Regions from separate parts of the Saccharopolyspora sp. NPDC002686 genome, predicted to be linked through region 2. Evidence: riboswitches for the same ligand, from Rfam matches in the RefSeq annotation. Region 2 holds a riboswitch; the other holds the start of a gene.

Region 1 (15,653 bases), on a different contig from region 2:
GGTGATCCGCAGCGCGGACTGGGTGATCGACCTCGGGCCTGGCCCGGGCCGCCGAGGTGGGCGCGTCATCTGCGCGGGCACGCCGCAGCAGCTCATGGCCTGCGAGGAGTCCGAAACCGCGCGGGCACTGCGCGGTTAGCGGTTCGCGACGGCGGTTCCCGCCTTGTCCCAGTTGTCGTGCAGCCGGTCGAGGTAGTTCTGCGCCTGCGGGCCCGGGGAAGTGCCCTTCGCGACGGCTCGCATGTTGCCGGGGCCCGCGTTGTAGCCGACTGCCAGCAGCTCCTCGGTGGTGTGCGCGCCCGACCGCTGATCGGGCAGCGAGGCGGAGAGGTCGTGCAGGTACCAGGACGCGGCCTGGATGGCCAGGTCCGGGTCGTCGGGGAGCTGCAGCCAATCGCGGTCGGTGAAGCCGTGGTTGGCCTTGACCTCGTCGAAGGTGGCGCGGTGCATGTTGGCGACGCCCAGCGCGGCGTCCGGTTTGAACTGCAGCCAGGCGCGTTCGGTGTCCGGGTCGTGCGGCTTGTAGGACTCGTTGTACAAGATCGCCATCACCAGCTGCGGATCGACGCCGGCTTCCCGCGCGCGGTTGATCACCTGCGCGGCGAACCGCCCCGGATCCTGGTCGTCAGCGCTCGGCGAGTCCGAAGCCGGGGCGCTCGGCGCGGCCGGTTCGGTGGCGGCGTCGCGCCCCGCGGAGCATCCGGTGGCCGCGGCGACGAGCGCGCACGCGGCGAGCCACCGCCACCAATTCCTGCCCGTTTCCAGCCCCATGCCCATATTCGACCAGATCGCGATGCACGTCCACCAACCGACGCGCTGCACGACATCGACTTCGCCTCCTACCGCTCCGGCAACGCGGTGGCAGTGAAGGACGGCGCGGTGATGGCCTTGGGCGCCCTCGCGGAGACGATGACATCGCAGGTCAGCGCGTCGGCGTCTGCTTCAGCTGATCAGCGCCTCGACGACGTACGGGACAGTGGCGACCAGGGCGCCGAGCAGGAGCACGGTGGTGTCCGTCCGGGTCCAGGGCGCTGGTTCCGCCCAGGTGCGGCGGTGGGCGTGGGCGAAGCCGCGGGCGTCCATGGCGATCGAGGCGCTGGTGGCTTCGCGCATGGTGGTGACCAGCAGTCCGAAGGTGACGGAGCTGGCGTGGCGGGTCCGGGAGACCGGCCCGCGACCGGGCCCGAACCCGCGCGAACGGCGAGCCCGCGACAGGTGCTGCCAGGTCTGGCCGAGCTGCTCGAACCGCTGGAGCGCAGCGGCGAACGACACGACGAACCGGTGGGGGAGTCGGAGGCGTTGGCCGAGCTGATCGGCCAGCGCCATCGGCTCGATCAGCGGTGCGACGGCGATCCCGGGCAGCGCCAGCACGGCGATGCGCAGGCCTGCGGTGGCGGCGACGTCGAGGTGCCCGCCGCCGAGCAGCCACGTCGAGTAGGCGACGGACACGCTGGCCAGCAGGACGGTCGCGAACCGGATCGGACGCCCGGAGCGCGCGGGCAGCATCAGCAACCCGGCGAGCACGTAGACGCAGCTGGTGATCACCGCCGAGGTCAGCGAGCGCACGCCCAGCGAGGCGATCAGGGCCAGCAGCCCCACCGCGACCAGCACCAGGGGATTCACCCTGCCCAGCACACCGTTCATCGCGCCACCACCTGCCCGCGGTGCAGCCGCGTTTCGCGGTCGGCGATGTCGGTCAGGGTCTGATCGTGGGTGGACACGCCCGCAGTGGCGCCGGAGCGCGCGGCCGCGCGCATCCATCCGGCGATGGCAGCCCAGGTGTGGCGGTCCTGGCCGACGGTGGGCTCGTCGAGCATCAGCGCGCCGGGCCGGTGCGCGAGCGCGGCGGCGAGCGCGACGCGGCGCTGTTCGCCGCCGGAGAGCCGATAGGGGTTGGCGTCGGCGAGCGCGCTCAGGCCGAGCACTTCCAGGATCGGCTCGACCTGGGCGGTCGTGCCCAGCCGCGTTGCGGTGTGCGTGATCTCCTGCCGGACGCTGGTGGTGAGGAAACCGTGCTCCGGGTTCTGCGGGACCCATCCGACGGTCCGCGCCAGCTCGATCGACTTCATCCGGTGCAGCGGGACGGTCGTGCCGCTGATGCTGCCGCGATCGGGGCGGACCAGGCCGGCCAGCGCGGCGAGGAGCGTGGACTTGCCCGCTCCCGATGCGCCGGTGAACGCCGAGATCTGCCCCGGCGACGCGGAGACCGAGACGCCGTCGAGCGCGGTGACCGCTGCGGATGAGCGGATCCGCCGGGTCACCAGGTCCACGCCCAGGTCGTGGGTTTCGAGCTGCGGGCCGGGGCCGTCCGGAGCCACCACGGCTTCCGGCACGTCGACCGGTTCGGGCGCGGGGAGATCGGGCATCCACACCCCGGCGCGGCCGAGCTCGGGGGTGAGCCGGGCCCGGCAGGTCCCGGGGTCGACGTCGTGCACGACCTGACCGGTGGAGTCGAGGACGACGACCCGGTCGACGAGGTCCAGCCACGGTCCGATCCGGTGGTCGACGACCACCGTCGAGGCGCCCGTGCTGGTCACCACGTTCGCCACGGCGGCCCGCACCCGGTCGGCGTTGCCGGGATCGAGCATCGAGGTCGGCTCGTCGAGCAGCAGCATCGAGGGCTGCATCGCCAGCACCCCGGCCAGGGCCAGGCGCTGCAGCTCGCCGCCGGACAGCGCCGACGTCGGCCGGTCGAGCGGGTAGTCCAAGCCGACCAGCTCGAGGGCCTCGGCGACCCGCCGCCAGATCTCCTCGCGGGGGATCCCGCTGTTCTCCGGCCCGAACGCCGCATCGCGACCGATGCGATCGGCCACCACCGCGGACCCGGGGTTCTGCAGCACCAGCCCGATCTGGCCGTCGACCTGGACGTCCCCGCCGGCCTCGCCGGGCAGCGCGCCGCCGAGCACACCGGCCAGCGCGTGGATCACGGTCGACTTGCCCGCTCCGCTCGGCCCGGCCAGCAGAACCCGCTCGCCGGGCCGGATGCGCAGGTCGAGCTCGTGGATCGTGGGAGCGCGCCGCCCCAACGGCTTCCAGCTGAAGCCCCGCAGTTCAGCGCGCAGCCCCGTCGAGATCGTCACACCGCTGTCCGCTCGTGGTGCTCCCGGCCGGGCCCGAAGGCGTCCAAGGCACCGGTCGCGGCCAGCCCGCGCACCAGCGCCCAGCCGCCCAGACCGGCGATGACGACTCCGGAGACCGCGAAGAACCCGAGGTAGGCCAGCTTGTACGGGAACGTCCAGTCCACGTAGTAGAACTGCCATTCGTAGAACGACTCGAGCGTTGCGGCGACCGCAGCGCCCAGCGCGGCGACCAGCGGGCCGAACCGGGTCCACAGGAACACGCCCAGCACGAGCTCGACCCCGAGCCCCTGGATGCACCCGGACACCACGGTCGACAGCCCCCAGCTGTTGCCGAGCAGAGCTTCGACGGAAGCGCCGATGACCTCGGTCAGCAGCGCTGCGCCGGGCTTGCGGACGATCAGTCCGCCGATCACGCCACCGAGCAGCCAGGCACCCCCGAAGAGGCCGGCGCTGGGCGGGAAGGCGAACACGGAGAGGGTGCTCAACACCTGGTAGAGCTGGGACCAACCCCAGAATGCGACGCCGATCGCAACACCGAGCATGGCCACGGTCACGAAATCGATCGTCCGGTAGCGGAAAGCGGCACCGCGCACCACTTGAACTCCCTTCGCCGGTGCTAACCGGAGCAGGTTCGGAGGGTCTGCGGCTCAACCCGCACTCTCAGCGCCCTTCACGATGGCGCTCCCCTGTCATCAGGCCCCACACATTACCTCCCGCATCGCCGCTCTCAACACCGCCTCCATCCGGGGGAGCGATGCCGGCCGAGGACGAGAACGGTCCGCAGTGGTTCAGCTACCAGGTGTAGCGATCAGTGGATTCGTTCTCCAGGCGCGCGAACGGCTGATCGCGGCGGAGTCCATGCGATACGTGCAGCGGTTCTCCTGGAATCGAATCCGGTTTCGACAGGATGCTTTCGCTGAAAAGCCGCTGAGTTCAGGAAAATCGTCCCCGCCCGTCCGAGTCCACAGTGCACGGTTCGAGGTGGTGCTATGTGATGTCGCGGGGGTGGGGGCGTGGGGTGAGGACCTTTTCGCGGGGTTGTTCGTTGGCCGCTCGGACCGCTTCGGTGACGATCTCGTGGTCCGGGGAGAGGATGCAGACCGGGTCCGTGCGGGCCGGGTCTCCGGTCAGGAGGTAGGCCTGGCAGCGGCAGCCGCCGAAGTCGACCTCCCGGCGGGGGCAGCTGCGGCAGGGCTCGGGCATCCAGCCGGTTCCCCGGAAGGCCTGGAAGATCGGTGAATCCGACCAGATCCGGGCCAGCGGTTCGGTGCGGACGTTGGGGTGCGGCAGCGGCAGGACGTGCGCGGCGGGGCAGGGGAGGACGTCGCCGTTGGGCACCACGGTGAGCTGGTGCGAGCCCCAGCCTCCCATGCAGGGCTTGGGGTAGCGGCTGTAGTAGTCGGGGAGCACGTAGATGATCTCCACCTGGCCCTTCAGCCGCGTGCGGGCCGCGCGCACGACTTCCTCGGCGTGATCGACCTGGGCTCGGCTCGGCAGCAGCGCGGCGCGGTTGCGCAGGGCCCAGCCGTAGTACTGGGTGTTGGCCAGTTCGACGCGGTCGGCGCCGAGATCCTCGGCCAGCGCGATGGTTTCGGCGACCCGGTCGATGTTGAGCCGGTGCAGCACGGTGTTCACCGTCAGCGGCCAGCCGAGCTCCTTGATCAGGTGGGCTGCGGCGACCTTGCGGTCGAAGCTGCGGGTGCCGGCGATCCGGTCGGAAGCGGTGGCCTCGTGGGCCTGGATGCTGAGCTGCACGTGGTCGAGCCCGGCCTCGCGCAGTTGTTCGGCCCGTCGCCGGGACAGGCCGAGCCCGCTGGTGATGAGGTTGGTGTAGAGGCCGAGCCCGCTGCCGAAGCGCACGATGTCCACCACGTCCCGGCGCTGCAGCGGTTCGCCGCCGGACAGGTGCAGCTGCAGGATGCCCAGGTCCTGGCCCTCGCCGATCACCCGCTGCCACTCCGCGGTGGTCAGCTCGTCGCGGTAGTCGCCCATCCGCAGCGGGTTGGAGCAGTACGGGCAGTGCAGCGGGCAGTCGTAGGTGAGTTCGGCCAGCATGCCGTAGGGGCTAGTCATCACCGACCTCCACGTACCGCTTGCGGACGAGCCGGTCGAGGAAGCCGGTCACCTCCTCGTCGGCGACCCGGTCGTACCGGCCGCGCAGGTTCGCCGCGATGTCGGCGACCGTGCGGTGCCCGTCGCACAGATCGAGGATCGACGCCCCCGGCGCGTTCAGGACCAGCACGGACTCGGGCCCCAGCAGCACGTACTGATCGCGCGACCGGTCGAAGGCCAGCCGCACGTGCGCGGCCAGGGCCGGTCGGCTCGACGATCGCAACGCCGTGGTCATCCGCGCTCACCTCGTCCGGTCGGGCGGGGGATCGTGGCCGGTGGCCGTGATCCCCCGGCTGCTGCTAGTCCTCCATCCGACCGGCGTACATGGTCACTTCGGAAGTGCACAGGACTTCCACGTAGTCCGGGTGCTCCCACACGGTTTCCTCGAACTCCGGAGGCTCCCACCGCAGGGCGGGGCGGGCGGTTTCGGATTCCACGGTGACACCTCTTCCGTCGACTCCGCGACGGCTCGGCGGTTGCGCGGGAGAACTCCCCGAGAAGCCGGGCCCATCGCAGGTGCAGCATAGCTCCGCAGCAGTGCCCCAGTAACCGCGCAGCGGCAGTATTGGCAGGTCAGAGGCCGAATTCAGGGCTTTCGTCCCGGATCGACGTTACGGGCTGTACAGGGGTCGTCACGCGCTGCGCAAGGACACGCAGCACTCGCCGGGGCGCGGTTCGAGCACGGCCTCGACGGACCGCGCCTCGAGTCCGGCGAGGAAGCCGCTCAGGAAGGCGTGGTTGAGCCCGCACACCAGTTCCGGGGAACGGGCGGTGAGCGGGTGGAACGGGCAGTTGCGCAGCCGCACGCAGTCGGGCGCCTCGCGGTCCGGTTCGAAGCCGTACTCGGCGAGCACCTCCCGGGCCCTGGTCAACGCGCGTTCCGCGCCGAGTCGGCCGGGGCGGGTGCGTTCGCGCTCGGCGGCGCCGAGGCGGTGCCCGTGCTCGCGCGCCGCGCGCTTCGCGGACTGGGCGGCGTTCTCCTGGTCGCCTTCGGTGAGCACGGCGTCCAGCAGGATGTCGGCGAGGAGGTCGTGCCTGCGGGGCGGGATGCTGATCCGGATGTCGGTGCGGGCCGGTTCGTAGACCTTCGGGGTGCGGCCGACCTTGCGGATCCCGTCCAGCGGCGCGTAGCGCGCGCACAGCAGGCCGGCGTCGACGAGCTTGTCGAGGTGGAAGGCGGCGAGCTTGCGGGAGATGCCGACCGCCTCGGCGGCCTCGTCGCGGCCCACCGGCCGCCGGGCGCGGCGGATGTAGTCGTACATCCCGCGTCGCAGGTCGTCCTCCAACGCGGCCACCGCGGTCACCGCCGAACCGGCCTTCTCCATGCTCCAACCCTAGCGTCTCGCGCACATCTCAATGGGTGGAATCCACCAGGTGATGCGACTACCACCCGCATTGACCACGCTCCACGAATAAGACTAACGTTGATTGGCGAAATAAGGGTGAGCCCCGCGCCACCACCGCGGTCGCCGACGGCCGCGATGACGCGAAGGAAGACGTTGATGACATCCGCACCGGCCCTGCACGTCGCGCACGAGTCCACCGGCGAGATCGACCTCGGCGCCGCGGAGCAGGCGGCGGGAGAGCTGCTGCGGGCGTTGGGCATCTCCACCGACTCCGAGAGCCTGCGGGGCACGCCGGGCCGGATGGCCCGCGCCTACGCCGAGCTGTTCACCCCGCGCCCGTTCGACCTGACGACCTTCCCGAACGAGGAGGGCTACGACGAGCTGGTGCTGGCGCGGTCGATCCCGGTCCGGTCGGTGTGCGAGCACCACCTGCTGCCGTTCGTCGGCACCGCCCACGTCGGTTACCTGCCGGGGGACCGGATCCTCGGGCTGTCGAAGCTGGCGCGCGTCGTCGAGCACTTCGCCTGCCGCCCGCAGGTGCAGGAGCGGCTCACCAAGCAGGTCGCCGACTGGCTGTCCGAGCAGCTGCAGCCCAAGGGCGTCGGCGTGGTCATCGAAGCCGAGCACACCTGCATGACGTTGCGCGGGGTGCAGGCCACCGGATCGAACACGGTGACCTCGACGCTGCTGGGCACGCTGCGCCAGGACGCCCGCTCGCGGCAGGAGTTCTTCGCCCTAGCCGGCGTCAACGCTTGAGCCGGTGCGGGCCTTCCGCCCGCGGTGCAGGAGGGCGTCGATCGAGAACGGACCCGCGCCGAGTGCTGCGAAGAGCAGGAAGAACCAGCTGTACAGCGCGGCCAGCTCGCCGTAGTTCTGCATGGGGAACAGCCCGCGCGGCTGGTGCACGGTGAAGTACGCGAACGCCATCGCTCCGGAGGAGATCAGCGCTGCTGGTCTGGTGCCCAACCCGATCAGGACCAGTCCGCCGCAGACGAACTGGATCAGGCCCGCCCACCACCCCGGCCAGAGCCCGACGGGCGTGGGGGCGCCGGCGCCGAGCACTCCGAACAACGCCGCCGCGCCGTGCAGCACGAAGAGGAACGACACGACGATGCGCGTGGCGGAGAGCACGACGTCGCCGATCCGGTCCCAGGCATCTTGCGCCACGTCGAACGCCTCCCTTCCGCGTCAGGCCGGAGGTGTTCGCCAACTGGCTGCCCGCGCGGGCGCGTTTTCAATCCGCCGATCGCCCCGACCACAGTGGACGACGGGGATCGACTACGACTGGAGTCCTACGAGGCGTACGACTCGCGGACCACGGCGGAACCAGTGCCCGGGAGGATGTGGGCGCACGTGCTTGCGAAATACCTTCATCCCTGAAGTTGATCGCGGGACCGCGAAACCCGCGACGGGGTACGAGACGCGCCACCGGCGCGGACAGGAGAGCGCGCAGCATGCACGCAGTCGTCCAGCAGGCTTCCCTGGCCCTCGACAACGAGGCGTTCACGAGCGGCCTGTTCCTCTTTCTGATCGCCCTCCCGGTGCTGGTCTACGTGGTGCTGGTCGTCGGTGCGCTGATCAGCGTCCTCGGCTCGCCCCAGAGCTTCGGGATGAAGGTGGTCTGGATCGTGTTCGTGTTCGTCGCACCGTTCCTCGGCAGCATCCTGTGGTTCCTCATCGGCCGCGGGAACGCCTACGAGCGGGCGTGACCCACGACCTGCACAGGACCGCGCCCCGGTCGGCAGTCGCTCGGTGACCTTCACCGCGACCGCCCGGCCGGGGCGTTCGCCTTCCCGGGGCCCGCGGTTTCGGCACCGTGCGCGGGGGTACCCGTGGACGTGTCCGGAAGTCTGCTCCGGGGCGCGGGGCGGGCGGGGTCGGTGTGACGGGGGTTGGTCCCGATGCCGCCAGCCGGGAAGGGCCGCGGGGGCGAGCCGGAAGCGACCATTGTGGACGAACGCGAGGTCCGCCGCGCGGTGGCCGCCGCGGCCCTCGGCAACACCGTGGAGTGGTTCGACTTCGGGGTCTACAGCTACCTGGTGGTGATCATCAGCCAGGTGTTCTTCCCGCCGACGAGCTCGACCGCGCAGCTGCTGTCCACCTTCGCCACGTTCGCGGTGGCCTTCCTGGTGCGCCCGCTGGGCGGGTTCTTCTTCGGCCCGCTGGGCGATCGCATCGGTCGCCGGACGGTGCTGGCCATCACGATGGGCACGATGGCGCTGGGCACGCTGTCGATCGGGCTCATCCCCAGCTACGCGACCATCGGCGTCTGGGCGCCGGCGCTGCTGCTGGTGGCGCGGTTGGTCCAGGGGTTCTCCACCGGAGGGGAGTACGGCGGGGCGGCCACGTTCGTCGCGGAGCACTCGCCGGACCGGCGGCGCGGGTTCACCACGTCCTGGCTGGAATTCGGCACGCTGGTCGGCTACTCCTCGGGTGCGGCGCTGGTGATCGCGCTGACCTTGGCGCTGACCCCGCAGGACCTGGTGGCCTGGGGCTGGCGGATCCCGTTCCTGCTGGCCGGGCCGCTGGGCGTCATCGGCCTGTACCTGCGCTTCCGGCTGCGGGAAACCCCCGCCTACCGCGAGTCGTCGAGCTCGGAGCGGTCCGGGGCCGCGGCGACCTGGCGCAGCCTGCGCACGATCTTCGGCGAGCACTGGCGCCCGATGCTCGTGTGCATCGGTCTCGTGCTGGCGTTCAACGTGACCAACTACGTGCTCACCGCGTACATGCCGACCTACCTGTCGGCGGTGCTCGGCTTCCAGCACACCAGCGCGCTGGTCCTGGTGCTGGTCGCGATGCTGGTGGTGCTGGGGCTGATCGTGGTGCTGGGCAACTTCTCGGACCGGATCGGCCGGCTGCCGATCGCGGGGCTGGGCAGCATCGCCCTGATCGTGCTGTCGTTCCCGGCGTTCCTGCTGATGGGCGTGGGCAGCATTCCGGCGGTGCTCGGCGGGTTGCTGGTGATCGGGCTGATGCTGATCTGCTTCAGCAGCACCATGCCGTCGACGCTGCCCGCGCTGTTCCCGACCGAGGTCCGCTACGGCGCGGTGTCGGTGGGGTTCAACATCTCGGTCGCGCTCTTCGGCGGTACCACCCCGCTGGTCGCCGAGGCGCTGGTGGCGGCGACCGGGATGCCGACGGTTCCGGCGTTCCTACTCGTCGTGGCGGGAGTGGTGGGGCTGCTGGCGGTGTGGTCCACCCGGGAACCCGCGGGCCGCGCCCTGCCCGGGGCCGAGCCCACCGCCACCGACCGCGCCGAAGCCCGCGAACGCGTCGAGGAAGAACGCGACGAGGAACAGTGAGTACCCGTTCCCGGCAGGGGGGAAACCGGTGTACTTCTCGGTGCTGCGGGTAGTCGACGGGCTGCGGAGCGCATTGGAGGAAGTGACGCAAATGCCTCAGCGAGCCTGGAACGAGAAGCAGGAACGGCAGTACGAGCACATCAAGCAGCAGGCCCAGGAACACGGCTCGAGCCCGGAGCGGGCGAGCGAGATCGCGGCCCGAACGGTCAACAAGGACCGCGCCCAGCAGGGGCAGGCCGAGCAGCGCAGCCGGACCTCCACCGAGGACATCTCGCCGCACCGGCGCGGTGGCCGGAGATCGGGCAAGCGCGAGGGACCCGGCGGCCGGACCAAGCAGCAGCTGTACGACGACGCTCGCCGCCTGGGCGTCCACGGCCGGTCCAAGATGACCAAGGCGCAGCTGGAACAGGCGCTCAGCCGCGGTTGACCCGCAGCGGAACCGGCCGCCGGGTGCTCGGCCCGGCGGCCGGTTCTTCGTGCGATCAGTCGTAGCCCAGGGCGATCACCTCGTCCACGTCCTCCTCGGGCTCCGGTTGCGGAGTCCGCGGGGTGTCTTCAGCGGAGTTGATCTCCTCGTTCGGATCCAATCGGACCATTCCCAACAGGTCGAAGCCGGACAGGTGCGCCCCAGCCGTACCCGGGCGCGGGCGCGTCGGAAACGTGCGGCGAGGCCCTCCCGGGTGCCGGATTCTCCAAGCGCCGCAACGGGTAGTGAGAGGAGGACGTCACGCCGACCAGGGAGTTGCCGATGCGACAGGAGAAGAACCACCAGCGCCCGGTGGAGGACGACGCGCCGGCCGACGAGCCCACGACGACCGGGGCCGAGCGGCGCGAGAAGCTCAACGACGACACCGAGTCCGCGCTGGAGGAGATCGACGACATCCTCGAGGAGAACGCCGAGGACTTCGTCCGCTCCTACGTGCAGAAGGGCGGTCAGTAGTCGTCGAGCAACCGGGATCCGAGCAGTTCCGCCAGGTGGACCGGGGCGCGTTCCGGTTCGCCGTGGCGGATCTGCTCGCGGCAGCTGAACCCGTCGGCGACGACAGCGGTGTCCTGGGACGCTGATCGCACGGCGGGCAGCAGGACGCGCTCGGCGCACGCCATCGACACCTCGTGGTGCCCGCGCTCGAACCCGAAATCACCGGCCAGGCCGCAACATCCGGAATCGAGCACGTCAGCGTCCAACCCGGCGCGGTCGAGCAACTGCGCATCGGCGTCGAAGCCCAGCACCGCGTGCTGGTGGCAGTGCTGCTGCACGATCGCCCGCCCGCCCACCTGCGGTGGCCGCCAGCCCTCCGGTGCGCGCGCTTGGAGGACCTCGGCGAAGGTGGCGAACTGGTCCCGGAGCCGACGCGCGTCCTCGTCGTCGGGAAGCAGCTCCCGGCTGCCGGAGCGCAGGAGCGCGCTGCACGACGGTTCCAAGCCCGCTATCGGCGTTCCCGCCTCCAACCACGGCCGCAGAGTCCGCAACGACCCCTGCAGCACGCGTTTGGCGGTGTTGAGCTGACCGGTGGAGAACCACGTCAGCCCGCAGCAGACCGGATCATCCGGCACTGCGACGCGCAGGCCGGCGTCTTCCAGCAGCGCAGCGGCAGAGCGCGCGATGCGCGGCTCGAAGTGCTCGGTGAAGGTGTCCGGCCACAGCAGCACGGCGTTGCGGTCGCCGGGGGCCGGTGCAGGGCCGCGGCGCTGCCACTCCTGCCGGAAACCCCGGTGCGCGAACGGGGGAGGGGTGCGTTCCGGGGCGATCCCGGCGAGCCGTTTGCCGAGGTCTGCGATCACCGGCGTGCGCATCGCGAGGTTGACCGCGCCTGGCGCGTGCCGGGCGAGCTGCGCGAACACCGGCAGCCAGCCCAGCGAGTAGTGGGTGCGAGGACGGATGCGGTGCCGGTAGTGCTGGGCGAGGAATTCCGCCTTGTACGTGGCCATGTCCACGCCGGCCGGGCAGTCGGACTTGCACCCCTTGCAGGCCAGGCACAGGTCCAGCGCGTCCCGCACGGCGGTCGACCGCCAGCCGTCCTGCACCGGGGAATCGGCGTGGCCGTGCAGCATCTCGAACAGCAGCCGGGCCCGGCCCCGGGTGGAGTGCTCCTCCTCGCGGGTCACCATGTAGGACGGGCACATCACGCCGCCGGTGCTGCGCCGGCAGTTGCCGACGCCGACGCACCGTTGGGCCGCGCGGGTGAAGCTGCCGCCGTCGTCAGGGAATCCGAGGAACGTGCGGGGCGTCGACGGGCGGTAATCCGCGCCCAGCCGCAAGTCCTCGTCCACCCGGTGCGGTGCGACGACCTTGCCCGGGTTCATCCGGTCCGCGGGATCGAAGGCCGCCTTCACCTCGGCGAAGGCCGTGACGATGCGCGGGCCGAACATGCGCTCCAAGAGCTCGCCGCGGGCCTGGCCGTCCCCGTGCTCACCGGACAGCGAACCTCCGTGCGCGGTCACCAGATCGGCGGCGCTGCGCACGAAGTCCCGGAAGGTCTCCACGCCTCGGGCGGTCTTGAGCCGGAACGGGATGCGGACGTGCACGCACCCGTGCCCGAAGTGGCCGTAGAGCGCCGGCCGCTCGTAGCCGTACTCGTCGAACAGGCCGAGCAGATCGCGCAGGTAGTCGCCGAGCACTTCGGGCGCGACCGCGGAATCCTCCCACCCCTCCCAGCTCTCCGGCATGTCCGGGGGATTCGCGGTGACGCCCAGACCGGCCTCGCGGGCGTTGAGCATCCGCTGCTCCTGCTCGGGGTCGTCGGACACCGCCACATCACCGTCCGATGTGGACTTGCCGAGCGCGCGCAGCAGCTCGGCCAGCTGGCGGTCCGCCGACTCGGTGGAGTCCCCGCCGAACTGGACCAGCAGCCAGCTCCGGCCGCGCGGCAGCATCGCGACGGAGCCGAGGTGTTGGCCCTGCTCGCGCATGAAGTGCACCAGCTCGTCGTCGATGGCCTCCACCTGCACCGGGCGGCAGTGCGCGAGGATCCGGGGGACGGCGTCCGCGGCCGCCGCGATGTCGTCGTAGCCCAGCGCCAGCATCGCCTTGGCCGGCACCACCGGCACCAGGTCCAGCTCCGCGTGCAGCACGGTGGCCAACGTGCCCTCGCTGCCGACCAGCAGCCCCGCCAGGTCGAAGTCGTCGCCGAGCAGCGAGTCCAGGTTGTAGCCGGACACCCGCCGGGGGATGTCGGGGAAGCGCCGCCGGATCTCGTCCTGGTAGCGGTCCCGGACCTCGCGCAGCCGGCGGCAGAGGTCGCTGAGCTGACCGCCGAACTCGATGCGCTCGGTCAGCTCGGCCTCGTCCAGCCGGCCCAGCCAGGCGCGCAGCCCGCCGTAGGTGACGATCTCCAGCCGGGACACGTTGTCGGCGGTCTTGCCGTGGAGCTGCGCGCTGGCCCCGCAGGAGTTGTTGCCGATCATGCCGCCGATCGTGCACTGGCCGTGCGTCGACGGCCTCGGCCCGAACTGCAGGGCGTGCTCGGCGAGGTGCCGGTTGAGGTCGTCCAGCGCGATCCCGGGTTCGACGACGCAGGTGCGGTTCTTGGGGCTCACCGAGACCACGCGGTTGCAGTACTTGCTCCAGTCCAGCACGACCGCGGCGTTGGTGCCCTGACCGCCGAGGCTCGTCCCGCCGCCGCGGGAGAGCACCGGGGCCCGGTGCCGTGCGCAGATCTCGATCGCGCGCGCTCCGGCCACCACGGTGCGCGGCACGACCACCCCGATCGGCACCTGGCGGTAGTTGGAGGCATCGGTCGAGTACGCGCCGCGGGTTCCCGGGTCGAAGCGGACCTCCCCGTCGACCTCGCGGCGCAGGTCCGCCAGCAGCCCGTCGGCGCTCTGCGACGTTGCGTTCCTGCTCATCACCGCGTCCCTCCGGTCGGTTCAGGCGATGCGGAACGGCTCGACCGCCTCGGCGCTCAGCATCCCGGCGAAGTGCGGCAGGTGGTAGTCGTACTCGCGCACCGCGGCGTCGGGCTGCGCCGGGCCGGGCATCAGCGGCGGCCCCGGCTCCCGGGCACGTACTCCTGGACCTTGGCCTTCACGCCTTCCCGGACCACCGACCACGCCTCGGGATCGCCCTTGAGCAGCGAACTGGCCACCTTCTCCAGCTGGTCGAGATCCGCCCGGGGCGGGATCGGCGGCACCGTCGGATCGGTGACGAACTCCAGGACGCACGGCCGGTCGGCATCCAGCGCCCGCCGCCAGGCCGCGCCCACCTGGCCCGGGTCGTCGACCTTCGCGGCTCGCAGACCCAGCTGCTCGGCCAGCGCCGCGTACCCGACGTCGGGGATGCGCTGCGACGGGATGAACTGCGGGGCGCCGCTCATGGCGCGCAGCTCCCAGGTGACCTGGTTGAGATCGCCGTTGTGCAGCACCGCGACGATCACCCGCGGATCCGACCACTCGCGCCAGTAGTGCGCCATGGTGATCAGCTCGTTGATCCCGTTCATCTGCATCGCGCCGTCCCCGACCAGCGCGATCACCGGCCGGTCGGGGTGCGCGAACTTCGCCCCCGTGGCGTAAGGCGCGCCGGGACCCATGGTGGCCAGCGTCCCGGACAGCGAGGCCCGCATCCCGCGCCGGATCTTCAGGTGGCGCGCGTACCAGTTCGCCGCCGAGCCGGAGTCGGAGGTCAGGACGACGTCGTCGGGCAGCTGCGGCGAGAGCTCGTGGAACACCAGCTCGGGGTTGACCGGCTGCGCGTCGACGTGGGCGCGGCGTTCCAGCACGTCCCACCAGGCGCGCACGCCCTCCTCGACGGTCTGCCGCCACGAGCGGTCCGCCTTGCGCTGCACCATCGGCAGCAGCGCGGCGAGGGTCCGCCGGGCATCGCCGAGCAGGTTGACCTCGAAGGGGTAGCGCATCCCGATGCGGTTCGGGTCGATGTCGATCTGCACCCCGCGCGCCTGGCCGTACTCGGGCAGGAACTGGCTGTACGGGAAGCTGGAGCCGACCATCAGCAGCGTGTCGCAGTCGCGCATGAGCTGGTACGAGGGCTTCGTGCCCAGCAGACCGGCCGCCCCGGTGACGAACGGCAGGTCGTCGGGCAGCACGTCCTTGCCCAGCAACGCCTTGGCCACGCCCGCGCCGAGCACGTCGGCGATCTGCTCGACCTCCTCGGCGGCACCTCGGGCGCCCTGCCCGATCATGATGGCGACGCGTTCGCCGGCGTTGAGCACGTCGGCGGCGCGGCGCAGGCTGTCCTGGTCGGGCAGCACCGAGGCGTCGGACATGCCCATGCTGGAGGGCACCATCTTGAACTCGTGCGTCGGCGGCTCGTACTCCAGGGTCTGCACGTCGCCCGGGATGATCAGCGCGGTCACCGTTCGGCGCGCCTGCGCGGTGCGGATCGCCCGGTCCAGCACGTTCGGCAGCTGCTCGGGCACGGTCACCGTCTCCAGGTAGTCCGAGGCGACGTCCTTGTACAGCGCCATCAGGTCGACTTCCTGCTGGTAGGAGCCGCCCAGGGCGGTGCGGGCGGTCTGCCCGATCAGCGCGACCACCGGAACCCGGTCGAGCTTGGCGTCGTAGAGGCCGTTGAGCAGGTGGATCGCACCGGGCCCCGAAGTCGCGGCGCAGACGCCGACCCGCCCGGAGAACTTCGCGTACCCGACGGCTTCGAACGCGGACAGCTCCTCGTGGCGGGACTGCACGAACCGGGGCCGGTCACCAGCGCGTTCCCACGCCGCGAGCAGACCGTTGATCCCGTCCCCGGCGTAGGCGAAGACGTGCTCGACACCCCATTCGCGCAGGCGGGCCAAGATGTGATCGGATACCAGCACTTCGCCACCTCCTCGCTGCAGCCGCGCGTTGTCCGGCGCTCCTGC
Region 2 (14,456 bases):
TTGGGCGTGCCGGTGGTGCCGGAGGTCAGCACGATCATCCGGGCGTGCCGGCGCGGTTTGGCCGGGCGCCGCGGCGAGGACGTGGCGATCAGGTGTTCCAGCGTGTCGCGCCGGGTGGTGCCGTCGGTCCAGGCCAGCACCTGGTCGACCTCGTCGGGCAGCTCGGGCAGCTGGGCGCGGAACTCGGCGTCCAGGACCAGGACGCCGACCTGCTGCTGGGTGATCACGTCGGCCAGCTGCTGGCCGCTCAGCCCGGTGTTGAGCAGCACCACGTCCACGCCGAGCTTGGCCGCGGCCACCATCGTCTCGACCGGTCCGTGGTGGTTGCGGCACAGGATGCCGATGCGGGTGCCGCGCTTGACGCGCTTGCGCAGGCCGTTGGCCAGCCGCGAGGTGCGCTGCTCGAGCTCGGCGTAGCTGAACGCGCCGCGCTCGTCGATCACCGCCGCGCGGTCCGGGTACCGCACCGCGCCGATCGCGAAGCCGAGCGGCGGGGTGATGCCCCAGTGGCGCCAGGCGCGGACGATCCGCAGCACCTTGTCCGGCCGCAGCGGCCGGACGACGCCTTGCTTGGCCAGGATGAACGTCGTGTGCAAGCCCGGCACCACGCGGTGGAGCACGTTCCCGACCCGCTGCCTCAACACGCTCACGCATCCACCTCTCGGTCGCAGAGCTACTCGAGAGTAGATACTTACCCAAACAGCTCGGTGCTGGGAAGAGGCCGTCCCGGTCAGTCCTGATCGGCCGCCGACACGACCGCGTCGCGCAGCACCGCCCGCAGCCGTCCGACCTCCAGCGGCGAGAGCACCGCGGTCTCGCCGGGGGGCGCCACCAGCACGACGTCCCCCTGGTTGATGAACACCGACAAGTCCCGCCGCCTCCCGGCGACATCGCGGCAGCTCACGTGCCACTCCTTGGTGGGCTCCACGATTCCCCAGCCTCCCCTGGTGCAGTGCGCGCCTCCCGCGCGGTGTTGATCGAGGGACGGCGCAACGCACCAGGCGTGACGGCGGTTTTCGGAATATTCCAGAAATCCCAGCTCAGGCACCAAAAAGGCGCCGGGCGACTGCCCGGCGCCAACGTGGTGCTCGAGGCGATCAGACCGGTCGGACGACCAGGCCCTCGGGCTCAGCGGTGAAGGTGACCGCGCCTTCGAGGTCGGCGATCGGGAGCTCGTCGCGCACCAGTCGGTGCGGCGCCTCGGCCGTCTCCACCCGGAGCTCGGCAGTGGTGATCGACTGCTCGGCGATGCCCGCGCCACCGACCTGCACCTGCAGCTCGTGCCCCTGCACGGCCACGGTCAGCCAGCCGCCGGTGAGGGTCAGCTGCTCGCCGTTGTAGGTGAGCGTCAGCTGGCCGGCGGGGTCCTCGGAGCGCACCGCGACGTGCGAGAGCGCCACGTCGCGCTTGCCGGAGTCACCGGCCAGCGCGATCACGTCGCGGGTGACCTGCTCGCCCGCGGTCTCGCCCGGCTTCGGGCTGAGCACCGGGGCGCGCAGCTGCGCGGCGATGCGGTACGGCTGCCACGACTCGGCACCGATCAGGTTGACCACCGCGGTGACGTCGACGTCGGCCAGCAGCCGGTCGCTGCCCACCGCCGGAGTCACCTCGATCGAGGGGACGTCGCGCTGCTCCAGCAGATCGCGCAGCGCCTTGGCGCGCAGTCGGCTGTTGCGGTCGAAGCCGCGGGTGATCGCCACGGTCCCGGATCCGGCCGCGGCGACCGCGGCTTCGGTCAGGTCCGCCAGCGGAGCCCAGATCCGCGCGGGATCCTCCGGTCGGCGGGGCCGCCGGGAACGGGCGAAGCTCGGTGCATCGGTCGTGGTTTCCATCATCGCCGAGTTTAGTCCTCCACGAAGGGTCCCCTTGCCCGCCGGTGGGCCCCTTCACCGTGTGAATTCGATCGCTTTCTCCTGATCTCCGGACCACGATTGCGCCCGCGGTGGTGATCGGGTCGACCGGTGCGCTGATTTCGCCGACTGCGAAGGGGATTCCGCTGATCGCGTAAGCGGGCGCGGCGGTGTGGCCGCGGTCATACCGTGATCGCATGAACTCACCGATCACCGGCACCGCTGCGGGCGTGCCGTTCACCGCCTTGCCGCCGGCCACCGGTGGTCCGGCCCCGCTGATCGTCACCTGGCACATGCTCGACGCGCCGAGGTCGGACGCCGCGTTCGCCGCTGCGCTGCCGATGCACGACGTGCCCGCGTGGCGGGTGCACCTCGCGATGCCGATGTGCGGGGCGCGCATGGTCGACGGCAGCATGGACGCCGGTTTGGCGCTGCTCCGCGAGGATCCGCTGATGTCGGTGTTCCACCCGTTCGTCCAGCAGGCGAGCGAGGAGCTCCCGGCCGCGCTGGACTCGATCCGCGCGCAGCTGCCGGTCGACGACGGCCCGATCGGTGTGCTCGGCGGCTCGCTCGGTGGGGCCGTTGCGCTGCGGATCCTCGCCGACACCGCGATTCCGGTCTTCGCCGCAGCCGTGGTGAACTCCGCTATCCGGATCCGGACCGTCGTCGACATGTTCCCGGGCGAGTACTCCTACGACGCCGAATCCACCCGGGCGGCCGACGACCTGGACTTCATCGCCAAGGCGGGCACCATCGCCGAGCGCGCGCCGCTGCTGGTCGTCAGCGGCGAGCTCGACGATCCACCGCTGCGCGCCGACGCGGTGAGCCTCGTCGACGCCGTGGGGGAGGGTGCCGAGCTCCTGTCCGTCCCGGGCCTGGCGCATGCGCTCGCCGACGAGCCCGGCATCGAGCCCGCGCCGCAGCTGCCGCTGGCCCGCGAGGTGGACGCCGGCCTGACCGCCTGGTTCCGCCGCCACCTCCTCTAGGTCGCTGTTTCCGCAGGTCACCACCCGTGAGTACTTTGAGTTGCTATAGCCCCCCAAAGTGCTCACGGGTGATGACCAGGCGAAACGCCGCGCTGATCGAGTTGGTGCTTTGGTCCGGTTGGCCGTGGGCCATTGGGTTGGTTCGGTTTCGCGCTCCTTGTTGGCGCGGACGGCCGGGGTGATGCTGGGGTGTTCGCGGAAAGGGGGGCGCGGATGACCGAGTTGGTGTTTCCGGAATTGCGGCGTCGTCCGGTGGCGAACCGGGCTCCGGTGCGCGGGGTGCTGGTGCGGTGGCTGGCCGCCGACGGGAGCGCTGTGCACGTCGGTGACCGGTTGGCCGAGGTCGGGACGGACGGCGAGGTCGTCGGGTGGGTGCTGGCGCTGGCCACCGGGACGCTCTGGCACCAGGCGCGGGCCGGTGAGGTGCTCAGCGCCGGTGCGGTGGTGGGGCTCATCGACTGATGACCCCGTCTCGGGTTAGGTTGGTGCGAGTGACGCGGGGTGCCCGGTTCCGGCCGGGCTGAGATCAGACCCGTCGAACCTGACCTAGCTCGTACTAGCGGAGGGACGTCATGGTTCCGAACGTGCTGACCATCGCGGGGACCGACCCCAGCGGTGGCGCCGGAGTCCAGGCAGACCTGAAGGCCTTCTCGGCGCACGGCGCCTACGGCATGTCCGTGATCACCGCCCTGGTCGCGCAGACCACCACCGGGGTCGCCGAGGTGCACGAAGTGCCGCCGGAGTTCATCACCTCGCAGCTGGTCACGCTGCTCGACGACGTGCGGGTGGACGCGGTCAAGATCGGCATGCTGGCCAACGCCGAGGTGATCCGCGCGGTGGTCGGCGTGCTCGACCGCTACGCGCCGCGGCACGTGGTGCTGGACCCGGTCATGGTCGCCAAGAGCGGGGACCGGCTGCTCGCGCCGGACGCGGTCGGCGCGCTGCGCGACGAGCTGCTGCCCCGGGTCGACCTGATCACCCCGAACCTGCCGGAGGCGGCGGACCTGCTGGAGGAGCCGGAGCTCGTCGGGGTCGACGGCATGGCCGCGCAGGCCGAACGGCTCGCCGGGCTCGGCGCCAAGCAGGTGCTGCTCAAGGGCGGCCACCTGTCCGGAGAGTCCAGTGTGGACCTGCTGTACGGCGACGGGGTCGCCGAGTTCCTGACCAGCGAGCGGGTCGTGACCACCAACGACCACGGCACCGGGTGCACCCTCTCGGCCGCCATCGCCGCGCTGCGCCCGCAGCGCCCGGACTGGCTGACGGCGGTGCGCGAGGCCAAGGAGTACCTGACCGAGGCGCTGCGCGCGTCCGAGCGCCTGGACGTCGGCCACGGCCACGGCCCGGTGCACCACTTCCACCAGTGGTGGTGATCTTCCCGCGGTTCTGATCGAACCCGCGGATCACCGGCGCGTCGGCCCGCGGCACGCCGGTCGTCGTGGACAACTCCCGCAAGTTCAATGGAATTTCGAGGTTCGATTTCCATTGAATTCGCGGTCCTTCGGAGGAGAGGACTTCGATGAGCAAGCTTCCCGCCCCGGCCGCCGACGGTTTCTGCGCGCAGGCCTGGGAGCACACCGCTCAGCTGCGGAAGGCGATCGTCGAGCACCCGTTCAACACCGGGCTCGCCGACGGCACCCTCGACCGCGAGGTGTTCGCCTTCTACATCGTGCAGGACGCCCGGTACCTGGTCGGGTTCGCGCAGGCCCTGGCCGCCGCGGCGACCCGGGCCGGCAACGCCGAGGACGCCGCGTTCCTGTCCGGCGCCGCCCAGGGCGCGCTGGTCGAGGAGCGCCGCCTGCACGCCGGGTACGTCACCGAGTTCGGGCTGACCGACGAGGAGATCGCCGGCATCGGGACCTCGCCGTCCTGCCTGGCCTACACCTCGTACCTGCGCGCGTGCGCGCTGACCGAGTCCTACCCGGTGCTGCTGGCGGCCGTGCTGCCGTGCTTCTGGGTGTACCAGCACGTGGGCAGCGCGATCCTGGAGTCCACCGGCGACACATCCGGGCACCCGTACCGGGCGTGGATCGAGACCTACGCCGACGACGCGTTCGCCGAGGCGGTGCTGACCGCTCGCGAGCTCACCGACCGGGCCGCCGCGACCGCTGACGCCGAGACCCAGCAGCAGATGTTGGAGGCCTACACCCGCGCCACCGAGTACGAGTGGATGTTCTGGAACAGCGCGTGGATCAAGGAGGAGTGGCCGACCGCCGCGTTCCTCGGGTAGTCGTTGAAACCCGTTGCGGGACAACGGAAAGCGCCGTCCGCAAATGTGACACGGGGCACACCGGCCACCGGTTAACGAATTTCCGGATCTGGAACGATGTGCCCAGCGACACGCCCGTTCGGGCGTGGATTCTTCCCATTGCGGACGGGGCTTCGAGGGCCGTGGGCGGTTCGGTTCTGATCATTCTCCTGGGCATGTTGGTGCCCGTGCTCGCTGCTGCGCCGTTCTACGTGGCGGACCGCCGAAAAGAACAGCGGGAACTGGAACGGCCAGCTCGCGAGGGCGAGCTGGCCGAGGTGCAGATCGATGGTTCCAGCGACTGAGCGATAGCAGTCGCTGGAACCGGTGACGCTTACTCCTTGCTGATCTCGGCCCGGAGCCGGGCGATGCGCTGGCGGGACCGGTTGAACTTCGCCTCGAAGTGCTTCTCGTACAGGTCGGTGGGCAGTTCGGGGAGCTCGACCGGCTCCGACGTGCGCTGCGCCGGCGCGACGGCCTGAACTTCAGCCGCGGGCTGCTCCGCCTCGGCCTCGGTCGACTCGGCGGGCTCCGCAGACTCTGCGGGCTCCGCAGACGCCGTGGGCTCCGCGGGCTCGGCGGCTGCCGTCGGCTCCGGGGTCCGGCGGGTGACCGTCGGCGGGGTGGGAGCGCGCAGCGCGTGCTTGCCGCGCGGGGCGGACTCCTGCTCGCCGAGCCGGCGGTTCGCTCGGTGCAGCAGCGGCCAGAAGATCAGTGTCGCCAGTGCGAAACCGGTGACGAACATCAGCACGAGCAGTTCCACGTGATGCTCCGATCAGTTCTGTCGGGCAGGTCCGGGCTGCGGGGTCGCACCGTTGTTGCTGGGGCGCTGACCGTTGATGGGGATGAGGTAGGTCTGCACGTTCTCGCGTTGCGAGGGCAGCTGGAGCGGTAGCTGCGCCTCGGGCTCGGCAGCGGGGGCGTGACCGCGCAGCTCTTCGGTCGAGGTGCTGAGCACTTGCCTCGCCTGGTCCATCGAGGACAGCACCGCGGCGCGCAGCTCTTCCAAGCGGCGCTGCTGGGAGTTGATCTCCTCCAGCGCTTCCAGGCGCATCTGCTCGGTCTCGGCGTCCCACTGTCCGCACTGCCTGCGGGTCTCGGCGATCAGCGCGTCGGCTTCTTCCTGCGCGGCGGTGACGATCCGCTTGTACTCGTTGCGGATGTTCTGGCGCATCCGGTGTTCCTGGGCGCGCAGCTCGCTGGCCTTCTGGTCGTGCTCGCGGTGCAGCCGGGCGCGGCGCTCTTCGACGTCGGCGATCAGCTGGCTGCACTCCTCGCGCATCTCGGTCGCGTTGCGCTCGGCCTCGCTGATCAGCTCGCGGGCCTCGGTCTCGGCGGTGCCGCGGATGATCTCGGCCTGCCGCCGGGCCTGGTCGCGGAGGGTCTGCACCTCCTCCTCGGCGATCGAGAGCATGTTCTGCACCCGCTGGGAGGCGGCGGGCAGGCCGGTGTCGGAGGACTCGATGCGCTGGAGGCGCTGCTCGGCGGCGTCCAGGCTGCGGCGGGTGTCGTCGCAGAGCTTGCGCAGGTCGCTGTTGAGCTGCGCGGCCTCGTTGCGGTCGATGGTGACCAGCCGCAGCTGGTCCTCCAGCAGCTCGATGTGGTCGACGACCTGGCTGCGGTTGAACCCGCGGACCTGGATGTCGAATCCCGGCCGGAGCGGAACGACGGAGTCGGCGTCATCCATGGGTGAACTCCTCTCCGGGCGGTGCGGCGGTTCGGTAGCTCGGAGAGTAGGGCTGATGGTCCGTGTTCGCCCAGCGAGACACAACGATCATCACCGGATCAGGTACTGATGGTCGATCGCTCGGTTGATCGCCTTGCGCTGGGTGATCAAAAACGCGGCCCGTCCACAGTGCACAACCTCGGACGAGGGGTGTTTGTTGACACTGCCGTGTGAGGCAGTTATTAGGTTAGGCTCCGCTCACGTGTCCCCGGTTCGAGGAGCATTGCGTGACGAGTGGAGTCGACCTTCCCGGGCAGTCGCACCAGCGCGCGTCGGCGCTGCTGAGGCGGTGGTTGGCGGAGACGCACACGCCCGTCGTCGAGGGACCGCTGCGGCTGACCGTCGGGGCGCTGCGGCTGGGCACCGAAGTCGGGTACAGCTCGCCGACCGGCGCGCACGGCTTCGGGGCGATCCACGTGCTGGACGACTCCGGTGAGCCGGTCGCGGTCGCCGATCCCGCGCTGCTCGCCGCGGCCTGCTCGGCGGATGCGCGTGCTCGCGCGCTGCCCGATGCTCCGATCAACTCCGCGGACGCCGGTTCGCCGGTGGACTGGCTGATGCGCGCGCTGCCGAGGCGCGAGTTCGACCCGCTCGCGCTGTCGGAGGAGCTGGTCGCGGTGGCCCGCTCGGTGTCCGACGCCGATGAGGCGCGGCGCTGGCTGGCCGCGCACGTCGAGGGCCGACTGCTGCCCGCGGTGCTGGGCTGGGAGGGCGACCTCGCCGCCGCGACGGTGGAGCTGCTGACCTGCGGGCCGCTGGCGGTCATCGGGTTGTTGGGGCGGCGCGGCGTCGTCCACGAGGGCGATCTGCTCGCGGAGCTGCGGAAGTGGCTGGGCGGGGTCGCCGAGGCGCACCCGGGGTCCGCGTCGTTGGTCGAGCACTGGCTGGCGAGCTCGACGCTGACCGATCTCGCCGTGCTCAACGGCTCCGACCTGCGGTACCGGTCGAACACCGGCGAGGTGCAGGTCCAGCCGGTCCGGTTCGAGGCGCCGAACCCGCTCTGGTCGGGCGCGGCCGAGGCGCCGGGCGTGCCGATCCCGGTGCTGGGCGGGGGTTGGTCGTTGCGGCCGGTTGAGGTCGTCGGCGGTGACGGCGGTCCGGACGTCGCGCTGGTGCACCGGTGGATGAACGCCGAGCACGTCGCGGTGAACTGGAACCAGGCGTGGCCGGTGGCGCAGTGGCACGAGGAGCTGGCCGGTCAGCTCGGCGGGCAGCACTCGGTGCCGTGCATCGTCGGGCTCGACGGGCGCGACGTCGGCTACCTGGAGCTCTACCGGGTGCAGCGGGACAAGCTCGCGCGCTGCTACTCGCACGATCCGCACGACCTCGGCGTGCACATCGCCATCGGCGAGCCGGATGCGATCGGGCGCGGGGTCGGTTCGGCGCTGCTGCGGGCGGTGGCCGGCGGGTTGCTGGACGCCGACCGGGATTGCCGCCGCGTGGTGGCCGAGCCGAACGTCCACAATGGAGCTTCGGTGGGCGCCTTCGGCAAGGCCGGTTTCAGCAGGTCGGGAGAGATCGGGTTGCCGGGCAAGAACTCGGCGCTGATGATCTTCGAGCGCGGGTGAGCAGCCCCACCTGTACTCCTGATCTCCAGAGAACTAAGGTAAGGCTTACTTACCTTGTTGATCGTGGGGAGAGCGATGCCGGGCCTAGCTGACCAGCAGTTGCCACTGTCGGCCGCGCAGGCGGGGATCTGGTTCGCCCAACAACTCGACCAGGCGAATCCGATCTTCAACACCGCCGAACGCGTGGAGATCCGCGGGCCGGTGGAACCCGAGCGGTTCGCCATCGCGCTGCGCCGGGCGGTGGCCGAGGCCGACTCGCTGCGCATCCGGATCTGCGACGACGGGCCCGAACCGGTCCAGGTCGTCGAGGAGCCCGCCGAGTTCGACCTGCCGGTCGTCGACTGCTCGACCGCCGCCGACCCCGATGCGCAGGCGCTCGCCTGGATGCGCGCTGACCTGCGGGAACCGGTGGACCTGACGCGCGGGCAGGCCGGCCGGCTGTGGAGCGCCGCGCTGTTCAAGCTCGGCGAGCAGCGCTGGTGCTGGTACCAGCGGATCCACCACGTGGCCATCGACGGCTACGGCTTCTCGATCCTCATCCGCCGGGTCGCCGAGCTCTACGGCGACCTGAACCTCGGCCCGTCGCCGTTCGGCCCGCTGGAGTCGCTGCTGGACGACGAGCGGGAGTACCGGGAATCGGCGAAGTTCGAGCGGGACGCGGCGTTCTGGCAGGAGCAGTTCGCCGACCGGCCGGACGTGGTGTCGCTGACCGGGAGCTCGCGGCCCACCGCGCACGACTTCCTGCGCCAGCGCGGGGAATCCGGGGCGGATCTGACCGCGGCGGCCGAGGAGGGCCGCACGATCTGGTCGGACGCGCTCATCGCCGCCTTCGGCGCCTACCTGCACCGGATGGCCGGGGCGGACGACGTGGTGCTGGGGCTGCCGGTGATGGGGCGGCTCGGTTCGGCCGCGCTGCGGGTGCCCGGCATGGTCGTCAACGTGCTGCCGCTGCGGCTGCGGATCACCGCCGCGACCACGCGATCGGAACTGATCTCGCAGGTCGCCAAGGCCGTTCGGCAGCTGCGCAAGCACCAGCGCACGCGCAGCGAGGACCTGCGCCGCGACCTCAAGCTGCTGGGATCGGACCGGCCGCTGTTCGGGCCGATGATCAACATCAAGGCCTTCGACTACGACCTGCGGTTCGGCGACAGCCCGGCCACCGTGCACAACCTCGCCGCCGGACCGGTCGACGACCTCACTGTCGCGGCCTACCACGAGGACGGGCAGCTGCGGTTCGAGTTCGACGCCAACCCCGACCGCTACCGCGAGGCCGACCTCACCGCGCACCGCGAGCGGTTCCTGCGCTTCCTCGGGAACTTCGCGGAATGCTCCGGCGAAACGCCGATCGGGCAGGTCGAACTGCTCTCCGCCGAGGAGCGCACCCGGATCCTGGAGGAGTGGAACGCGCCGATCGCCGGCGTGCCGGAGTCGCCCGCGGCGCCGCTGCCGCAGCTGTTCGAGGAACAGGTCGCGCGGACTCCCGGCTCGATCGCGGTCACCTTCGGCGACGAGCGGCTGACCTACGAGGAGCTCAACGCGCGCGCCAACCAGCTCGCGCACCACTTGATCGACCTCGGCGTCGGACCGGAACAGCTGGTGGCGCTGGCGCTGCCGCGCTCGGCCGAACTGGTGGTGTCGCTGCTGGCGGTGCTCAAGGCCGGGGCGGCGTACCTGCCGCTGGATCCCGGGCACCCGGCCGATCGGATCGCCTACATCGTCGGCGACGCGCAGCCGACCGTGCTGATCAGCGACGCCGAACACGCATCGCGGCTGCCCGCCGGGATCACCTCCGTGCTGCTGGACGACCCGACCGCGCAGGCCGAGATCTCGCGGCACTCGCAGCGGGACCCCAAGCCCGGCGAGCGCGGGCCGCTGACCGTCGAGCACGCCGCGTACGTCATCTACACCTCCGGCTCCACCGGGCAGCCGAAGGGCGTGTCGATCCCGCACCACAACGTGGTCCGGTTGTTCGGCGCCACCGAGCCGTGGTTCTCGTTCGACGGCGACGACGTGTGGACGTTGTTCCACTCCTACGCCTTCGACTTCTCGGTGTGGGAGCTGTGGGGCGCGCTGCTGCACGGCGGGCGGCTGGTGGTCGTGCCGCACGAGGTCAGCCGCTCGCCGCGGGAGTTCCGGCGGCTGCTCGTCGACGAGCAGGTCACCGTGCTCAACCAGACGCCGTCGGCGTTCTACCAGCTCAGCCAGGCCGATCGGGAGGATCCGGCGGGCGAACTGGCGCTGCGCGTGGTGATCTTCGGCGGCGAGGCGCTCGAACTGTCCAGGTTGGACGATTGGTACGAGCGGCATCCGGAGATGCCCAAGCTGGTCAACATGTACGGGATCACCGAGACCACCGTGCACGTGTCCTACGTCGAGCTGGACCGCGAGCTGGTGGCCCGGCGCGACGGCAGCGTGATCGGCCGCGGCATCCCCGATCTGCGGGTGTACCTGCTGGATTCGCAGCTGCAGCCGGTGCCGCCCGGTGTGGTGGGCGAGCTGTACGTCGCGGGGGAGGGCCTGGCGCGCGGGTACCTCGGGCGCCGCGGTCTGACCGCGCAGCGGTTCGTCGCCGACCCGCACGGTGTGCCGGGAACCCGCATGTACCGCTCCGGTGACCTGGGGCGGTGGCGGCCGGACGGCAGCATCGAGTTCATCGGTCGCGCCGACCACCAGGTCAAGGTGCGAGGATTCCGCATCGAGCTGGGCGAGATCGAGGCGCACCTGGCCGCGCATCCGCAGGTCCGGCAGGCCGCTGTCGTGGTGCGCGAGGACCAGCCCGGCGACCAGCGGCTGGTCGGCTACACCGCCGGCGAGGCAGGGGCGGGGGAGCTGCGGACGCACCTGGCGGAGCGGCTACCGGGTTACATGGTGCCCTCGGCGTTCGTGCCGGTGGACGAGATCCCGTTGACCGCCAACGGGAAGCTCGACGTGCGTGCGCTGCCCGCGCCGGACTTCGGCGGCGCCGTCGAGGGGCGTGCGCCGCGCAACGAGGTCGAGGCCGGGCTGTGCCGGTTGTTCGCCGAGGTGCTCGGGGTGCCCGAGGTCAGCATCGACGACGGGTTCTTCGAGCTCGGCGGGCATTCGCTGCTGGCTGCGCGGCTGCTGGCGCGGGTGCGGGCCGTACTCGGTGCTGAGCTGACCATCCGCAGCCTCTTCGACCACCCGACCGTCGCCGGGCTGTCCGAGCAGCTGGGCACCGTTGCGCGTCGACCGGAGCTGCGACGGGTTGAGCGGCCTGAGCGGATTCCGCTTTCGTTCGCGCAGCAGCGTCTTTGGTTCCTCAACCGGTTGGAAGGTCCTAGCGCCACTTACAACTTGCCGCTGGTGCTGCGCATGTCCGGCGAGCTGGACGTCGAGGCGTTGCGCGCGGCGCTCGGCGATGTCGTGCAGCGGCACGAGAGCCTGCGCACGATCTTCCCGGACGAACTCGGCGAACCGCGCCAACAAGTCCTCGACTCCGGCCCGGAGCTGACCGTCGTTCAGGTCCCGTCGTCCGGTGATCCGCAAATTCCATTGAAATCGAAGGTCCAATTTCCATTGAATTTGCGGAACTCCGCGGCGGGGTCCGGTGTGGACGGTGCGGTGGCGGAGGCCGTTCGGGAGGGGTTCGACCTGGCGGTGGAGCCGCCGGTGCGGATCGTGCTGTTCGAGGCCGGGGACGAGCACGTGCTGTTGGTGCTGCTGCACCACATCGCCGTTGACGAGTGGTCGATCCGGCCGTTGGTCCGGGACCTGTCCACCGCGTACGCGGCGCGGGTTCGGGGCGCGGCGCCGGAGTGGGACGAGCTGCCGGTGCAGTACGTGGATTACGCGCTGTGGCAGCGGGAACTGCTCGGCGCCGAGTCCGATCCGGCGGGGTTGGCCGGTCGGCAGCTGGAGTTCTGGCGCGGCGCGCTCGCCGATCTGCCCGACCAGCTGGAGCTGCCCACCGACTTCCCGCGGCCGGCCGTCGCGAGCCACCGGGGCGACTCGGTGAGCTTCGAGCTCGACGCCGAGCTGCACCGGGAGTTGCGGCGGCTCGCCGGAGAGCACCAGGTCAGCGTGTTCATGGTGCTGCAAGCCGGACTGGCCGCGCTGCTGACCCGGCTGGGCGCGGGCACCGACATCCCCATCGGTTCGCCGGTGGCCGGTCGCGGTGACGACGCGCTCGACGAGCTGGTCGGGTTCTTCGTCAACAGCCTGGTGCTGCGCACCGACACCTCGGGCGAACCCGGTTTCGCGGAGCTGGTCGACCGGGTGCGGCAGGCCGACCTGGCCGCCTTCGACAACGCCGAGCTGCCCTTCGAACGGCTCGCGGAGGCGCTCAACCCGGCGCGTTCGCTGGCCCGGCACCCGCTGTTCCAGGTGATGCTCGCCTACTGGGGCGCCACCGACGCCGTCACCGCGGACCTGCCCGGTTTGACGACCACTGTGGACACCGCGGATGCCGGTGCGGCGAAGTTCGACCTGGCGTTCAGCCTCAGCGAACGCGCTGATGGCGGCGTCGACGGGCTGGTGCAGTACAGCACCGACCTGTTCACCCGCCAGACCGTCGACGACCTGGCCGCGCGCTTCGTCCGGCTGCTGGCCGCAGCGGTGGCCGACCCCGCGAAGCCGATCAGCCGCCTGGACGTGCTGGGCCCGCAGGAGCGGCAGCGGGTTCTGGCCTGGGGCGATGCGGTCGGCGCGGTCGAACCGGCCGGGACGTTCCCCGAGCTGTTCGCGCGCGCCGCCGAGCGCGAGCCGGACAAGACCGCGCTGATCTTCGAGGACGTCGAGCTCAGCTACCGCGAATTGGACCGGCGGGTCACCGAGCAGGCGCGGCTGCTGGTCGAGCACGGCGTCGGGCCGGGCGACATCGTCGGCGTGCTGCTGCCGCGCTCGGCCGAACTGATCATCGGGCTGCTGGCCGCGATGCGCGCCGGGGCCGCGTACCTGGCGCTGGATCCGGAGTACCCGGTGGAGCGGCTGCGGCACATGGTCGAGGACGCCGAGCCGCGCCTGGTGCTCACCGACGACCTCGGCGCCGAACTGCCGACAGCCCTGCTGAGCTGCAACGATCGTCCGGAAGGCAGCTGGCAGCTGCCGACTCCGCGGCTCGACGACGCCGCGTACGTCATCTACACCTCGGGCTCCACCGGCACGCCGAAGGGCGTCGTGGTGCCGCACCGCGGCATCGCCAAGCTGCTGGCCACCCAGACCGAGCGGGTCGGCATCACCGCCGAAAGCCGGGTGCTGCAGTTCGCCTCGCCGAGCTTCGACGTGGCGTTCTGGGAGATGTGCATGGGGCTGCTCAGCGGCGGCACGCTGGTCGTGGTGCCCGCCGACCGGCGCGTGCCCGGCGAACCGCTGGCCGAGTACGCCCGCCGCCACCAGGTCACGCACCTGGCGATCGGGCCGTCGATGATGGGCATGTTCCCGGCCGACACCGAGCTCCCGCTGAACGCGACCCTGTTGTGCGGGGCCGAGAAGGTGCCGTCCGACCTGGTGCTCCGCTGGGCGCGCGGCCGGAAGATGCTCAACTGCTACGGCCCCACCGAGGCGACGGTGAACTCCACGCTGTGGGACTGCGATCCGGACGCGGTGGGCAGTTCGGTGCCGATCGGCGTGCCCGACCCCGGTGCCCGGCTCTACGTGCTCGACGAGCAGCTGCAACCGACTCCGCCCGGTGTCGTCGGCGAGCTCTACGTCTCCGGCCTCGGCCTGGCGCGCGGCTACCTCAACCGGCCGGGCCTGACCGCCGAGCGCTTCGTCGCGGATCCGTTCGGGCCGGCCGGTTCCCGCATGTACCGCACCGGGGATCTGGTGCGCTGGCGCTCCGACGGGACGTTGGACTTCGCGGGTCGGGCCGACGACCAGGTCAAGGTCCGCGGATTCCGCATCGAGCTCGGCGAGGTCGAGGCGGTGCTCGCCCAGCACCCGGACGTCGCGCAGGTCGCGGCGGTGGTGCGCGAGGACACCCCCGGCGACAAGCGGCTGGTGGCCTACGCGGTGGGCGGCGGTGATGCCGGCGAGCTGCGCCGGCACGTTGCCGATGCGCTGCCGGACTACATGGTCCCGGCCGCCGTCGTGTTCGTCGACGCGCTGCCGCTGATGCCCAAC

Evidence for each region. A riboswitch is a leader RNA that binds a small molecule or an ion and turns the genes downstream of it on or off. The one in region 2 is predicted to bind thiamine pyrophosphate.
Region 1: it holds a riboswitch for thiamine pyrophosphate, as region 2 does, so the genes downstream of both, ABTZ89_RS12820 (ECF transporter S component) here and thiD (bifunctional hydroxymethylpyrimidine kinase/phosphomethylpyrimidine kinase) in region 2, are expected to answer to the same signal.

The regions. Positions count from the first base shown of each region.
Region 1 is NZ_JBEOVY010000075.1:9,318-24,970, forward strand. Features, by position in the region: gene ABTZ89_RS12800 (ATP-binding cassette domain-containing protein) at 1-139, shown strand, start outside; gene ABTZ89_RS12805 (transglycosylase SLT domain-containing protein) at 136-822, opposite strand; gene ABTZ89_RS12810 (energy-coupling factor transporter transmembrane component T) at 943-1,644, opposite strand; gene ABTZ89_RS12815 (ABC transporter ATP-binding protein) at 1,641-3,080, opposite strand; gene ABTZ89_RS12820 (ECF transporter S component) at 3,077-3,673, opposite strand; TPP riboswitch at 3,666-3,778, opposite strand; gene pqqE (pyrroloquinoline quinone biosynthesis protein PqqE) at 4,068-5,153, opposite strand; gene pqqD (pyrroloquinoline quinone biosynthesis peptide chaperone PqqD) at 5,146-5,427, opposite strand; gene pqqA (pyrroloquinoline quinone precursor peptide PqqA) at 5,492-5,629, opposite strand; gene ABTZ89_RS12840 (helix-turn-helix transcriptional regulator) at 5,825-6,517, opposite strand; gene folE (GTP cyclohydrolase I FolE) at 6,695-7,294, shown strand; gene ABTZ89_RS12850 (DoxX family protein) at 7,274-7,705, opposite strand; gene ABTZ89_RS12855 (PLD nuclease N-terminal domain-containing protein) at 7,993-8,247, shown strand; gene ABTZ89_RS12860 (MFS transporter) at 8,440-9,840, shown strand; gene ABTZ89_RS12865 (plasmid stabilization protein) at 9,932-10,267, shown strand; gene ABTZ89_RS12870 (ubiquitin-like protein Pup) at 10,589-10,780, shown strand; gene ABTZ89_RS12875 (FAD-binding and (Fe-S)-binding domain-containing protein) at 10,774-13,686, opposite strand; gene ABTZ89_RS12880 (thiamine pyrophosphate-requiring protein) at 13,818-15,608, opposite strand.
Region 2 is NZ_JBEOVY010000163.1:1,905-16,360, reverse strand. Features, by position in the region: gene ABTZ89_RS21415 (AMP-binding protein) at 1-467, opposite strand, end outside; gene ABTZ89_RS21410 (hypothetical protein) at 731-928, opposite strand; gene ABTZ89_RS21405 (hypothetical protein) at 1,098-1,835, opposite strand; gene ABTZ89_RS21400 (alpha/beta hydrolase family protein) at 2,048-2,836, shown strand; gene ABTZ89_RS21395 (biotin attachment protein) at 3,050-3,298, shown strand; TPP riboswitch at 3,324-3,421, shown strand; gene thiD (bifunctional hydroxymethylpyrimidine kinase/phosphomethylpyrimidine kinase) at 3,409-4,206, shown strand; gene tenA (thiaminase II) at 4,353-5,063, shown strand; gene ABTZ89_RS21380 (hypothetical protein) at 5,258-5,386, shown strand; gene ABTZ89_RS21375 (hypothetical protein) at 5,416-5,844, opposite strand; gene ABTZ89_RS21370 (coiled-coil domain-containing protein) at 5,857-6,768, opposite strand; gene ABTZ89_RS21365 (GNAT family N-acetyltransferase) at 7,035-8,375, shown strand; gene ABTZ89_RS21360 (non-ribosomal peptide synthetase) at 8,451-14,456, shown strand, end outside.